DNA from 4 places in the Mesorhizobium sp. LEGMi-168a genome. Region 1 is predicted to be linked to each of the others. Evidence: riboswitches for the same ligand, from Rfam matches in the RefSeq annotation. Region 1 holds a riboswitch; each other region holds the start of a gene.
The links. Region 1 has a riboswitch for cobalamin ahead of AC4FWB_RS31325 (DUF1636 family protein). Riboswitches for the same ligand answer to the same signal wherever they lie in the genome.

Region 1 (3,201 bases):
CCAGCGACGCAAGTCAAACCTTGTTCAAAATCCGGGCCTGGACGCCATATCGAAAGAAACTGGTCCGATCCGCTCCTGTTTGATTTCCTTCACTTTTTACTCCACTTTTCTCTCCTGACATATCTCCCGCCATTTGCCTGCTAGCATGGCCGGAATCGCGAGCTGGAAATCCCGGCAAAGGAACAGGGCAAGAGTAGCTTGATGAAGGAAAAAATCTCGCTTCGCACTGCCAGGCGCATCGCGCTCGGCGCGCAGGGCTTTACTGACCCTCGCCCCAGCGGCGAGCCCAACCGTCGGCACCTCTCCCGCGTGCTCTCCCGAACCGGGCTGCTGCAGATCGATTCCGTCAGCGCGGTGGTTCGCGCCCACTACATGCCGCTTTATTCGCGCCTCGGCCCCTACCCGCTTGCGCTGCTCGACAATGCCGCGGTCACCCGCAAGCGCGCGGTGTTTGAATATTGGGCGCATGAGGCGTCCTTCCTTCCGGTTGAGACCTGGCCGCTGATGCGCTGGCGCATGCGGCGCGCCGAGCAGGGCGAGGAAATGTATCTCGGCCTCGCCAAATGGGGCCGCGAGCGCAAGGAGATGATCGAGGAGATCTACGGGCAAGTCGCCGAACGCGGGCCGATCGCCGCCTCCGACATCGAAGGCCACAAGGGCAATGGCGGCTGGTGGGGCTGGAGCGAGGCCAAGCACGCCTTCGAATGGCTGTTCTGGGCCGGACGCATCACCACCGCCTACCGGCGCGGCTTCGAGCGCTACTATGACCTGCCGGAACGTGTTCTGCCGCAAGCCATTCTCGATCTGCCTGTCCCGTCGGTGGAGGACGCACACCGCGAATTGCTGCGCATTTCCGCCCGCGCCCATGGCATCGCCACCTATGGCGACCTGCGCGACTATTTCCGCCTGGCGCCGGGCGACACCAAAGACCGCATCGAGGAACTGGTCGAAACGGGCGAGTTGCTGCCGGTGAAAGTCGAAGGCTGGGACAAGACCGCCTATCTGCACAAGGACGCCCGCATGCCGCGCCGGATCGAGGCCCGCGCCCTGCTCGCGCCATTCGATCCAGTCGTCTTCGAGCGAACGCGCACCGAAAAGCTGTTCGGCTTCCGCTACCGCATCGAAATCTACACGCCGGCCGAAAAGCGCCAGTATGGCTATTACGTGCTGCCGTTCCTGCTCGGCGACCGGATTGTCGCCCGCGTCGACTTAAGGGCCGATCGCCCGGCGAGCGTGCTGCGCGTCCATGCCGCCTATGCCGAGGCCGGCGCGCCGCCGGAAACGGCTGCTCAGCTCTTCGACGAGCTGAAACAGATGCAGGCATGGCTCGGCCTGGAGGCGATCGAAGTGACGCCGGCCGGCGACCTCGGGCCGGCGCTGGCTGACTTGGCGGTGTCGTAGCCGCGCGTTGACAGGCGCATAGCCGTAAGCCTAAATCCGAGCCAGACGGTCTTCTCCCGGCAAAGGGAGGAGCCAAGAGGGAATGCGGTGCGGAGTTGAAAAATTCCAAATCCGCGGCTGTCCCCGCAACTGTAAGCGACGAGCCTCAGCCGAAAACCACTGGGAAGTTCCCGGGAAGGCGGCGCCAAGGCGATGAAGCGCGAGCCAGGAGACCTGCCGTCTGAGACTTTAAGTATCCGATCGCTCGGCGGGTTTTCCGGGCAAGGAGCCTGGTTTTGGATCGCAACGGCAGTTTTCCGGCTAAAACAGCTGATCTTTCGCCCGAACCCGACGACGCGCTGGCCGGCGTGACCGTCATTGTCTGTTCCTCCTGCCGTGACGAGACCGGTTCGGATGCCCATCCGCGCGCCGGCGCGCTGCTGGCCGAAGACACGCGCCACGCCGCGTCGGGCGAAAACATCCGCATCCGCACCGTCGAATGCCTCGGCAATTGCAAACGCCGTTTGAGCGCTGCGCTGCTGCGCGACGGCTGCTGGAGCTACGTCTTCGGCGATCTGGATACGACCAGTGGCACCGACCTCGTCGCCGGCGCAAAGCTCTTCGCGACCTCGACCGATGGCCTCATCCCTTGGCGTGGCCGGCCCGATTCCCTCAAGCGCGGCCTTGTTGCCCGTATCCCTCCCCTCGACATGCTGAAGGACTGACCATGAACGCTTCCGTTTCCCGCGTGCCCTGCACCGTCGTCACCGGGTTCCTCGGCGCCGGCAAGACGACGCTGATCCGCAACCTGCTCGAAAACGCCAAGGGCAAGCGGCTGGCGATCATCGTCAACGAGTTCGGCGATGTCGGCATCGACGGCGAAATCCTGAAAGGCTGCGGCATCGAGACTTGCCCTGAGGAAAACATCGTCGAGCTCGCCAATGGCTGCATCTGCTGCACCGTTGCCGACGATTTCGTGCCGGCGCTCGACCAGATCCTGTCGCGTACGCCGAAGGTCGATCACATCCTGATCGAGACCTCCGGCCTCGCTCTGCCGAAGCCGCTCGTCCAGGCCTTCCAGTGGCCGACGGTGAAGAGCCGTGTGACGGTCGACGGCGTTATTGCCGTGGTCGACGGCCCCGCACTGGCCGATGGCCGCGTCGCTTCCGACATGGATGCCCTGCAGGCGCAGCGCGCCGCCGACGATTCCCTTGACCATGACGATCCGGTCGAAGAGGTGTTCGAGGACCAGATCGCCTGCGCCGACCTGATCATCCTGTCGAAGAGCGACCTGATGGATGCGGCGGGCTCGAAGCGCGCCAACGCCGTCATCGGCGAGCACGTGGCGCGCGCCGTGAAGGTCGTGCCGACCGCGCACGGCAAGGTCGATCCGTCGGTGCTGCTTGGCCTCGGCCTTGCCGTCGAGAACGACATCGAGAACCGCAAGACCCACCACGACGACGAGCTCGACCACGAGCACGACGATTTTGACTCCTTCGTCATCGATATCCCGTCGATCGCCAATCCCGATGAGCTGGCGAGACGCGTCGCCATCGCCGCCGAGCAGGAAAACGTGCTGCGCGTCAAAGGTTTTGTCGAGGTCGGCGGCAAGCCGATGCGGCTGCTGCTCCAGGCCGTCGGCCCGCGCGTCAACCACTATTACGACCGCGCCTGGACGGCGGAGGATGAGCGCCGTTCGCGGCTCGTCGTCATCGGCCTCAAGGGACTGAACCGCCCGGCGATCGAGCGTATTCTCGCCGGCTGAGGCAAAGCACGAACCGCGATGCATATTCTCACCACGACGTCCGCTTCGCTCGACGA
Region 2 (3,201 bases), on a different contig from region 1:
ATCTTGGCGCGATGGCGTTCGGCATCCTTGTCGTCGATGGTCTTGTCGTCCGCCATGTCATTTCACCTTGAGCGGCAGCCCCGCCACCATCATCAGCACGCTGTCGGCGACGGCCGCGACCTGCTGGTTGAGCCGCCCGGCGGCGTCGCGGAACCGGCGCGCCAGCGCATTGTCCGGCACGATGCCGAGCCCGACTTCGTTCGACACCACGAACCAGGGCCCGCGCGGACGCGACAGCACGTCAGAGAGCCGCCGGCATTCGGCCTCGATATCGTGCTCCGCCAGCATATGATTGGTGAGCCACAATGTCAGGCAATCGATCAGCACCGTCTGGTGGTCGGGCAAGGCCTCGATCGCGCCGGTGAGATCCAGCGGCGCATCGACGGTCACCCAGCCTTCGCCACGCCGAGAGCGATGCAGCGCGATGCGCTCGTGCATCTCGTCGTCATAGGCTTGCGCTGTGGCGATGTAGGTCCAGGGCGACGGGTTCGCCGTCGCCAAGGTCTCGGCATGCGCGCTCTTGCCGGAGCGCGCACCGCCGATGATGAAGGTCAGATGACCCTGGGAGCGATCAGGCAAAGCTGTCGCGCAGGCTGGTCGCCGTGCCGGTGAAGCGGCCGCGCACCACACCGACGACAGCGCCCAGCACCAGCCAGAACACCAGGTCGGTAAGCGTCACCGCCACCACGAACTGGTGATGCAGTCCTTCGGGAATCGCCGTCTCGAAACTGTCGGGCTGCGGCGCGCCGACGACGTGCGGCGCAACGATCAGCACGACGGCCAGGATAGCCAGCAGCAGCGACTTGCGGAAGGCGATCAAGCCGAGGCCGACAGCGGTCGCCGCCACTGTCGAAATCCACCAGATCTGTCGCGGCAGAAGCTCTGCCGCCGGCATTGCCGGCAGTTCGGGCGGCAGGCCGAGGCCAGGCGCCAGCGTGAACACGGCAAAGCCGGCGAGGCCCCAGAACACGCCCTGGCGCCAGTTGCCGATGCCGCCGGCGAATTCGGAGACCGCGACCAAGATCAGCGCAAAGCCGATGCCGGTGACGATATTGGCGACCACGTTGAAGGCGAAGCGCTCGAAGCCATCGGCCGGCGCCCAGCCTTCGTCCTCGGCCGGAGCGGCCGCTTCCGTCGGCGCCGGAGCCGCGCTGCTCATCGCGTTGTCGGCCGGAGCGGCCGAGCTCATCGCATTGTTGTCTGTGGTCGCGGCATGATCATGGTGATGACCGCCACCCGCCTTTTCATAGACTTCCGCCTTGAGGATCAGCGGCACGGTCGCATAGGCCTGCATGCAGGCGAGCGCTATGCCCGCCACAAGCCCCGCGATCGCCGCGATGAACACGACGTTGCGAAACAGATTCATGATGTCGGACCTGGCTTAATGGCAGGGAAACGCCATCGAGTGGCGATAGTCGTGGGCGGCGTTGTGGACCGCATCGATATGCGAGAAGCCGACAAAGCCGACGACGAAAATGCCGAGCAGCGCGGCCATTGCCAGCTGCATGATGCGCGACTGCGAGGAGACGGAGGCGCCGAGGGAGACGGAAGCGGTATTCATGTCTTGTCCTTTCGCCCTCCACCCGAGGGCATCGAAGTCAAACTTTCCCGTCGCCGGCAGGTCTCCTGGCTCGCGGATCCGCGCCCTTCCCCACCTTCCCGAGGAAAAATCCTCAGTGGTCTATGGAGAGGACTACCGCACACAGTTGCGGGGGCAGCCACGGCTTTGGGCAGGAAGTCCGCCCTCACCGCATTCCCTCTTGGCTCCAAAAACGGAACCGACGACGCGATCGACTATAGGCAGAATCGTCGCGCCCGGCAAACCAAATTCCGTCACGCCGAAGCGCGATTGCGGCATGGTTTCGCGTGCTAGGAGACGGCGATTCGTTTGGCGACAAGCTGCTGCAATCGCCACAAATGGGCGTCGTGGATGCCGCGCGCTTCGAGATTCTTGACGGTGTTGTAGAGATAGTCGGCGCCTGAACCCCAATGGCCACAGGACGTCGCCAGCCTTTCGACCACCTCCTCTTCGCCGAGCGGGCCGGCATAGGTCGTGCCTTTGCGGTTAATGACGAAGGCGAGCGCCCGCAACGGCCCTTTGTCGGTTGCAAGCTGCAGCAGGCGGGGATGGTAGCTGGTCGGCTTCAGCGTCATCTCGCGCCGGAAAAGCCTGTCCAGCGCCTGCCGGCGCTCACCACCGTTCAGCCGGAAGGCAACGCCCTCGCATTGCCCGCCGCGATCCAGCGCCATCATCAGGCCCGGACTCTGCTTGGTGCCGCGCCAGCGCGTCATGTTCATACAGAAGGAGCGATGCCAGCCGCGCGCCATAGCGATCCGCTCCTCGACATGCTCGATTTCAGGCTTCCAGATCAGCGAACCATAGCCGAACAGCCACAGCGGTTCGGTCGCGGGAAGCTCAGCCTCGAACGTATCGAGCATCGCCTCGTAATCGTTGTCGGAGAGATGCTGCGCGTCGGGATCGGGTCCGGAGTCCTCGACCGCACGAAAACAGCGGGCGACCAATTCCTCTGTGAGTGACATCGTTCTTGCAGGCATGCCTTGCGACCCTGATTAGCCCGGCAAGCGCCGGCGTCGGCAAAGCGACCTTAAGGGCGGTGCAGGGACACCACAATGGCCACGCAATTGACAACGGCCTTGGCGGGGTGTCGGCTGTCGGCAGCCAGGGAGAAGCCGATGCAGCCGAATCCGAGCGAACGCGATCTCTACAACGGTCTGACCAGCCTCGAGCCGACATTGCCTGCGGCGGCCTATCGGGATGCTGAGGCCTTCCAACATGATCTCGACGCCATCTGGTACCGGAGTTGGCTGATGGTCTGTCGCGAAGCCGATCTCGCGGAACCGCTTGCCTTTCGAACCGTGCGCATCGGCTCGCAGGAGGTCGTGGTGCTGCGCGACGAGACCGGGAGCTTACGCGCCTTCCACAACACCTGCCGGCATCGCGGCTCGCAGCTTTGCCAGGAGAGCGTGGGGCGGCTGAAAGCAAGGCTGCTTACTTGCCCTTATCACGCCTGGTCCTATTCGCTGCGCGGCGACCTCGCGCGTGTGCCGTCCAAATCGCTGCCCGAAGGCTTCGACAAGGCCGATTATCCGCTCTACCGCGTGGCGCTCTCGGTGTGGCGCGGCTTCGTTTTCATCAACCTTGCCGACGATGCCGGCGGCTCGGCGGAAACCTCCTTCGAT
Region 3 (3,201 bases), on a different contig from region 1:
GGCGCGGCCTCAGAGGTGTCAAGCTGGTTGTCTCCGATGCTCACGAAGGCATCAAGGCAGCAGTCTCCAAGGTGCTGTGCGCCACCTGGCAACGCTGCCGGGTTCATTTCGCCCGCAATGTTCTGGCCCATGCCGGCAAGAGCGGCCGCCGCGTCGTCTCGGCCTTCATCGCCACCGCCTTCGCCCAGGAGACGGCGGAAGCCGCCAGCCTGCAATGGCGCGCCGTCGCCGACCAGATCCGGCCGAAGGTGCCGAAACTCGCCGCCATCATGGATGAGGCCGAGCATGATGTGCTTGCCTACATGAGCTTCCCCAAGGAGCATCGTGTCAAGCTGCACAGCATAAACCCGATCGAGCGGCTCAACGGTGAGATCAAGCGGCGCACAGAGGTCTTCGGCATCTTTCCCAACGACGACGCCATTGTCCGCCTCGTCGGAGCATTGCTGCTGGAGCAGAATGATGAATGGGCCGTCCAGCGTGCCCGCTACATGTCTCTTGAGACCATCAGCCAGATGAGTGATGATCCGCTCGTCAGCCTGCCGGCAGTGGCACGCTGATCAATCCGGCCCATGCCGGAGAGCACGGCGACCAATGCCGTCACCTACACCACGTCAGTGGGCACGATCTTATCGAAACTCTGAAACTAATTGGCGCCACTTACCGGTGGCAGTTTCAGGCGATCTTGATATCATTCGACGTGCTACTGCAGCATGCGACTAGCCTCGCAATTCTGCTGGCGCCACCCTACCGTCACGCCCCAATCGATCCGACCAAAGGCCCCGGCTCGCAATCTTTGCGCAGCCGAGCCAGGCCGTCTGGCAGGCGCGCGCGCCACAGCTCTGCACAGCGCTCATTTGTTGATTTGGCCCGGTCACCTATTCCTGTAGGCGAGGCCCCTAGTCGCCTTCCACGCGATTTGGAGAACACGCCGACAGCGCAACGCGCATTCGCATAATGACATAAACATTTCTTTATACGGTATTGACAAAAGAGTGGACGGCTATGATTGTCTCCGTGTCGTGGTTCTCCGTGCGGCGCTGCCGCATCGGAGCTAAGAGGGAAGCCGGTGCGATGCCGGCGCTGCCCCCGCAACTGTTAGCGGCGAGCCGACCCCACTCATGTCACTGAGGCGAACAGCCTTGGGAAGACGGGCAGAGGCTATGATCCCCGCGAGCCAGGAGACCTGCCACGGCGAACTACGTCCACGGGCGGGGTGTCTTGGCGGGCGCGGCAGCCCGGCGTTCGTGCCGGACTATTAGCGCCTTCTTTGTCCCGCGCCCCAACCATCGGGGTATGGCATGACTGTCTCTCAGCAAATTCCTGTAGCAACGCTCGGCGTGCCGCGTATCGGTCGTCGGCGAGAACTGAAATTCGCGCTTGAAAGCTATTGGTCCGGAAAATCTTGTGCTGCCGACCTTCTCGCGACGGCGAAGGCGCTCCGTGCCGCCATTTGGGAGGAGCAGCGCGATCGCGGCGTGTCGAAAATCCCGTCGAATGACTTTTCGCTCTACGACCATGTACTCGACTCCGCAGCCATGGTCGGCGCCGTGCCGCCCCGCTACGCATGGAATGGCGGCGAGGTCCCACTCGACATCTATTTCGCCATGGCCCGCGGCAACCAAGGTCAGAGGGAGGATTGTAGGCAGGCAGGCCGCCAGCACGCGGCTCATGGATCTAGCCTGAACGCGATGGAAATGACCAAATGGTTCGACACCAACTATCACTACATCGTGCCGGAACTTGACGACGATCAGGCGTTCACGCTCTCGTCGACGAAACCGGTTGATTACTTCCTCGAGGCAAAGGCCCTGGGCATTCACACACGCCCGGTCATGCTGGGGCCGGTCACTTTTCTCAAGCTGGCGAAGTCACCTGCTGAAGGGTTCAGTCCCATCGCGCTACTTCCACGGCTTTTGCCCGTCTACGAGCAACTCCTGCGGAGGTTGAAACTCTCGGGAGCCGATTGGGTGCAGATCGACGAGCCAGCGCTTGTGCTCGATCTAAACCCGAACGAACGAGCTGCATTTGAATTTGCCTATGGGCAGCTGTCAAAGGCCGCGCCCGAGCTGAAGATCATGCTGGCTACCTATTTCGGGCCGCTGGGGGACAATCTCGAGATGACGATTTCTCTGCCGGTAGCCGGGCTGCATGTCGATCTCGTGCGCGCTCCGGAGCAGTTGGAAACGATTGGTCGGCTCGCGCCTAAGGATCTGGTGCTCTCGCTTGGCTTGATCAATGGCCGCAACGTCTGGCGTGCGAACCTCACTGCCATTCTCGACCGCATCAAGCCGATCGTCGCGGGCTGGCCCTTGGACCGAGTCGAGATCGCGCCTTCGTGCTCGATGCTGCATGTGCCGATCGACTTGCGTATGGAGACGGCACTGGATGCTAACATCAGGTCGTGGCTCGCCTTCGCGGCCCAGAAGACCGGCGAGCTGGTCATCCTGGCCCGGGCCTTGTCCCAAGGTAGGGATGCGGTGGCTGGCGAGTTGAAAGCTTCTGCCGAAGCTGCCGCGACTCGCGCAACATCCACGAAGGTCCACGACCCGCTCGTTGAAGGGCGGATCGCCGACATCAACGGCGCTATGAAGCAACGAAAGAGCGCATTTGCCGAGCGTTCCAGGGTCCAGGCCCGCACGCTCGGCCTGCCGCCGTTCCCGACGACGACGATTGGATCCTTCCCGCAGACGCCTCAGGTGCGCAAGGCGCGTTCCGCTCATGCGAAGGGCCAGCTCAGCTATGTCGATTACGAAACCTTTCTGAAGAAGGAGACCGAGGCTGCTATTCGCTGGCAGGAGGAGATCGGGCTGGACGTGCTGGTGCACGGTGAGTTCGAACGAAACGACATGGTACAGCATTTCGGCGAGCATCTGTCCGGCTTCGCCTTCACACAGCAGGCGTGGGTGCAAAGCTATGGCTCCCGCTACGTGCGTCCCCCTATCATCTTCGGCGACGTGTCGCGCCCGAATCCGATGACGATGCGCTGGTGGGAATTCGCTCAGTCGCTTACGGAAAAGCCGGTGAAGGGAATGCTGACAGGCCCAGTGACCATTCTCAACTGGTCTTTTGTTCGCGACGACCTATCCCGCGCCGAGGTCTGCCGCCAGATTGCGCTCGCCATTCGCGATGAAGTGACGGATCTCGAAAGATCTGGCGCAAGGATGATCCAGATTGACGAGGCGGCATTTCGCGAAGGCTTGC
Region 4 (3,201 bases), on a different contig from region 1:
ATGTTTTCCCCGCCCGCGGCGGCGATCATGGCGTTGGGGATGGCGAACTTGCCGGCGGTGAAGGGCTTGTCCTCGCCGGAATCGTAGAGGAACACGCGCGTGCCCATGTGGTCGCCCACCTTCGCCGTAATGCTGGCGAGCTCGGCCTTCCAGCCGGCGATGAGCTTGTCGGCCTCGGCCGCCTTGCCGAAGATATTGCCCAGCTTCTCGACGTCGCCATAGAGCAGGTCCATCGAGGCGGCGGGCCGGTTCTTGTCGAGATGGACGCAGCTCTCGGTCAGCACCAGCGTCTTGATGCCGTGCGGGGCAAGCGTGTCGGGCGTGACCTCGCCACCCGGCTTCATGCCGTAATACCAGCCGGCGAAAAAGAAATCCGGCTGCACTGCGACCAGATTTTCAAGCGTCGGATATTTTGGCGCGAGCTCCGGGATCGAGCCCTGCTCGGCCTTGAATTCGGGGCCGACCTTGTACCAGCCGGTGATGCCGGTGAGCCCGACTATCGACGGCTGCAGCTTCAGCGCGAAAGCCATCTCGGCCATGTTGAGGTCCTGGATGACGGCGCGTTTCGGCGGCGCGTCGAAGGTCAGCGGCTTACCACAGCTGTCGACGGTGACCGGGAAGGCGAAGGCGGCCGAGGCGACAAGCGAAAAGGCCAGCGACAAAGCGAGGCGTTTCACGGGACGGTGCTCCTGATTTGGGGTTTGCTTGCGTTGTCCGGGTTGGCAGGTTCAGGATGGCGAGGACGCGCGGCTTGGAAGCTCGAAGACGGTGAGCTCGCGGTCCTCGGTCGGATGAGGCAGACGCAACACGTCGATGCCGAACACCGCGCGGATGAGTGGCTGCGCCAGCGCCTCGCGCGGCGGCGCCAGCGCGTGCAGCCGGGCGTTGCTCATCACCGCGACCCTGGTGGCGAAGGGCGCCACCAGCGCGAGATCGTGCAGCACCGCGACGACGGTCATGCCGAAGCCGGCGACCAGGTCGAGCAGTTCGCCGCGAGCGCGCGGATCGAGATGGTTGGTCGGCTCGTCGAGGAACAGGATTTTCGGCTCCTGCGCGATGGCACGGGCGAGCTGCGCGCGCTGGCGCTCGCCGCCGGACAGTGAGCCGATGGTGCGCGCGAGCAGCGGCAAGAGCCCGGTTCGGCGCAGCGCTTCGACGACGATGTCGCGATCGTCGTGCCGGCGCCTGAGGCCGGCGTGCGGGACGCGGCCAAGCTCGACATAGTCGATGAGCGCCAGCCGCGGATCCGGCTGATCCGTCTGGCCGACGACGGCGATGCCGAGCGCCCGCTCGGCGGCGCTGATCCTGCCCAGCCGGCGTCCGGCGAGGCGAACCTCGCCGCGACTCGGCGTCAACGACCCGCACAGCATGCGCAGCAGCGTGGTCTTGCCGGCGCCGTTGGGGCCGATGATGGCCAGCCGCTCGCCGGCGGACAGCGACAGGCTGACATCCTCGACCAGCGCCCGGCCGTTTGCCGTAGCGTGCAGATCGCGGGCTTCAAGCAGGGGGGCGCTCACCGGACCTGCTCCCTGACCTTGCCTGCGGTGGGGATGCGCGCCAGTATCTTGCCGGCGAGCCTTGCCGGGCGCTGGCCGGAATTGCACCAGCCGTCGGGCAGCGAGGCATAGAGCCTGGCAAATTCGACCAGCGCGCCGGCGTCGGTGCCCCTGTCGATGGAACCGAAGAGATAGGTGGCTTTGCCTTCCGCCTTGAAGGCCACGGTCAGCGGCCGCGCGCAGCCCGCCATGCAGTCGATGGTCTCGATGGCAAAGGACGGTGCCGGGTGCAAGGAAAGTCTGGAGCGCAGGTCGGCGCACAAATCCGCGCCGGACCTCAGCCCGGTCAAGCTATCACGGCACAGCGAACAGATAATGATGCGATGGCTGAAGGCGTCCAACATTCCGTCACTTTCCAAAATGGCGACGGAAGGATGCTGGACGAGCCGGCCGACAGGACCAGGGCCCGCGTCTCCTCCCGGCACACCCCGTCCGGTCAACTCATGTCGATGGCAGGTCTCCTGGCTCGCGGGTCGCCGCGCCATCCGCCTTCCCAGCCTTGCCGGCCAGTGGCGTTTCGGATGGAGCTCGCCGCTCACAGTTGCGGGGGCAGCCACGGCCTCGACCCAAATGGGCCTCACCGTGTTCCCTTTTCACCCCTCGCCTTGCGGCTCGGGGACCATGACGCCGCCATCGTAGGTTGCCTGCGCGCGAGTCGCAACGGGCTTCTGTCCACCTCTTGCGCGAAACACATTTGCGAGTCGCCGCCGCCATGTTTTCTTTCAGGTTTGGTATGTAATAACATTACGAATAGCGGGCGTTGCCTCGGCTTGTCAATGTCCTTTCGGCTTCGCTCCGTGCGCAATTTCGATCAAACTGGCTGTCGGCGCGATGGCTAGTGTCGCCTCGCCAAATGCGAGGAGCCATGGACCCGACCAAGAAAGCGCTGTGGTTTGTCGAAAGCCATCTGCCCGACGCGATTTCGCTCGACGATGTCGCGGCGAGCAGCGGCGTGTCGCGCTTCCACGTGACGCGCGCCTTCGGCGCCGCCACCGGGCGGTCGGTCATGGGCTATATGCGGGCGCGCAGGCTCAGCGAAGCGGCGCGCAAGCTCGCCGGCGGCGCGCGCGACATTCTCGCTATCGCGCTCGATGCCGGCTACGGCTCGCATGAGGCTTTCACGCGAGCCTTCCGCGACCAGTTCGGCACCACGCCGGAACTGGTGCGCGCCGAGGGCTCGACCAAAAACCTCGATCTCGTGGAGCCCATCCTCATGGACAGTTCGTTTCTCACCACGCTCGAGCCGCCGCGCTTCGAGACCAGCCGGCCGCTGCTCATCGCCGGGCTCGGCGGGCGCTACAGTTGCGAATCGAGCGCCGGCATCCCGATGCAGTGGCAGCGCTTCGGCCCCTATATCGGCCATATCCCCGGCGAGGTGCCGGGCGTCTTCTACGGCGTCTGCACCAATGGCGACGATGCCGGCAATTTCGACTATATCGCCGGCGTCGAAGTGGCGGATTTTTCCGACCTGCCCAAGGAGTTTTGCCGTGTACGGGTGCCGGCGCAGAAATACGCCGTGTTCTCGCACCTGGAGCACATCTCGACGATCCGCCGCACGGTCAACACGATCTGGAACAAATGGCTGCCGGCGTCGGGACATGAAATCGCCGACGCGCCGGAATTCGAGCGCTACGGGCCCGAATTC

Region 2: it holds a riboswitch for cobalamin, as region 1 does, so the genes downstream of both, AC4FWB_RS32710 (CbtB domain-containing protein) here and AC4FWB_RS31325 (DUF1636 family protein) in region 1, are expected to answer to the same signal.
Region 3: it holds a riboswitch for cobalamin, as region 1 does, so the genes downstream of both, metE (5-methyltetrahydropteroyltriglutamate--homocysteine S-methyltransferase) here and AC4FWB_RS31325 (DUF1636 family protein) in region 1, are expected to answer to the same signal.
Region 4: it holds a riboswitch for cobalamin, as region 1 does, so the genes downstream of both, AC4FWB_RS29235 (DUF1636 family protein) here and AC4FWB_RS31325 (DUF1636 family protein) in region 1, are expected to answer to the same signal.

Annotation. Positions count from the first base shown of each region.
Region 1 covers NZ_JBZEGV010000041.1:14,474-17,674, reverse strand. Annotated here, with positions in the region: gene AC4FWB_RS31330 (winged helix-turn-helix domain-containing protein) at 202-1,401, shown strand; cobalamin riboswitch at 1,431-1,636, shown strand; gene AC4FWB_RS31325 (DUF1636 family protein) at 1,677-2,105, shown strand; gene cobW (cobalamin biosynthesis protein CobW) at 2,108-3,145, shown strand; gene AC4FWB_RS31315 (cobaltochelatase subunit CobN) at 3,164-3,201, shown strand, end outside.
Region 2 covers NZ_JBZEGV010000049.1:12,135-15,335, forward strand. Annotated here, with positions in the region: gene cobO (cob(I)yrinic acid a,c-diamide adenosyltransferase) at 1-56, opposite strand, end outside; gene cobU (bifunctional adenosylcobinamide kinase/adenosylcobinamide-phosphate guanylyltransferase) at 58-579, opposite strand; gene AC4FWB_RS32705 (CbtA family protein) at 572-1,366, opposite strand; gene AC4FWB_RS32710 (CbtB domain-containing protein) at 1,382-1,561, opposite strand; cobalamin riboswitch at 1,600-1,798, opposite strand; gene AC4FWB_RS32715 (gamma-glutamylcyclotransferase) at 1,870-2,541, opposite strand; gene AC4FWB_RS32720 (aromatic ring-hydroxylating oxygenase subunit alpha) at 2,695-3,201, shown strand, end outside.
Region 3 covers NZ_JBZEGV010000035.1:422-3,622, forward strand. Annotated here, with positions in the region: partial or broken gene AC4FWB_RS29645 (IS256 family transposase) at 1-557, shown strand, start outside; cobalamin riboswitch at 1,004-1,205, shown strand; gene metE (5-methyltetrahydropteroyltriglutamate--homocysteine S-methyltransferase) at 1,299-3,201, shown strand, end outside.
Region 4 covers NZ_JBZEGV010000033.1:52,611-55,811, forward strand. Annotated here, with positions in the region: gene AC4FWB_RS29225 (ABC transporter substrate-binding protein) at 1-677, opposite strand, end outside; gene AC4FWB_RS29230 (ABC transporter ATP-binding protein) at 729-1,517, opposite strand; gene AC4FWB_RS29235 (DUF1636 family protein) at 1,514-1,900, opposite strand; cobalamin riboswitch at 1,991-2,195, opposite strand; gene AC4FWB_RS29240 (AraC family transcriptional regulator) at 2,422-3,201, shown strand, end outside.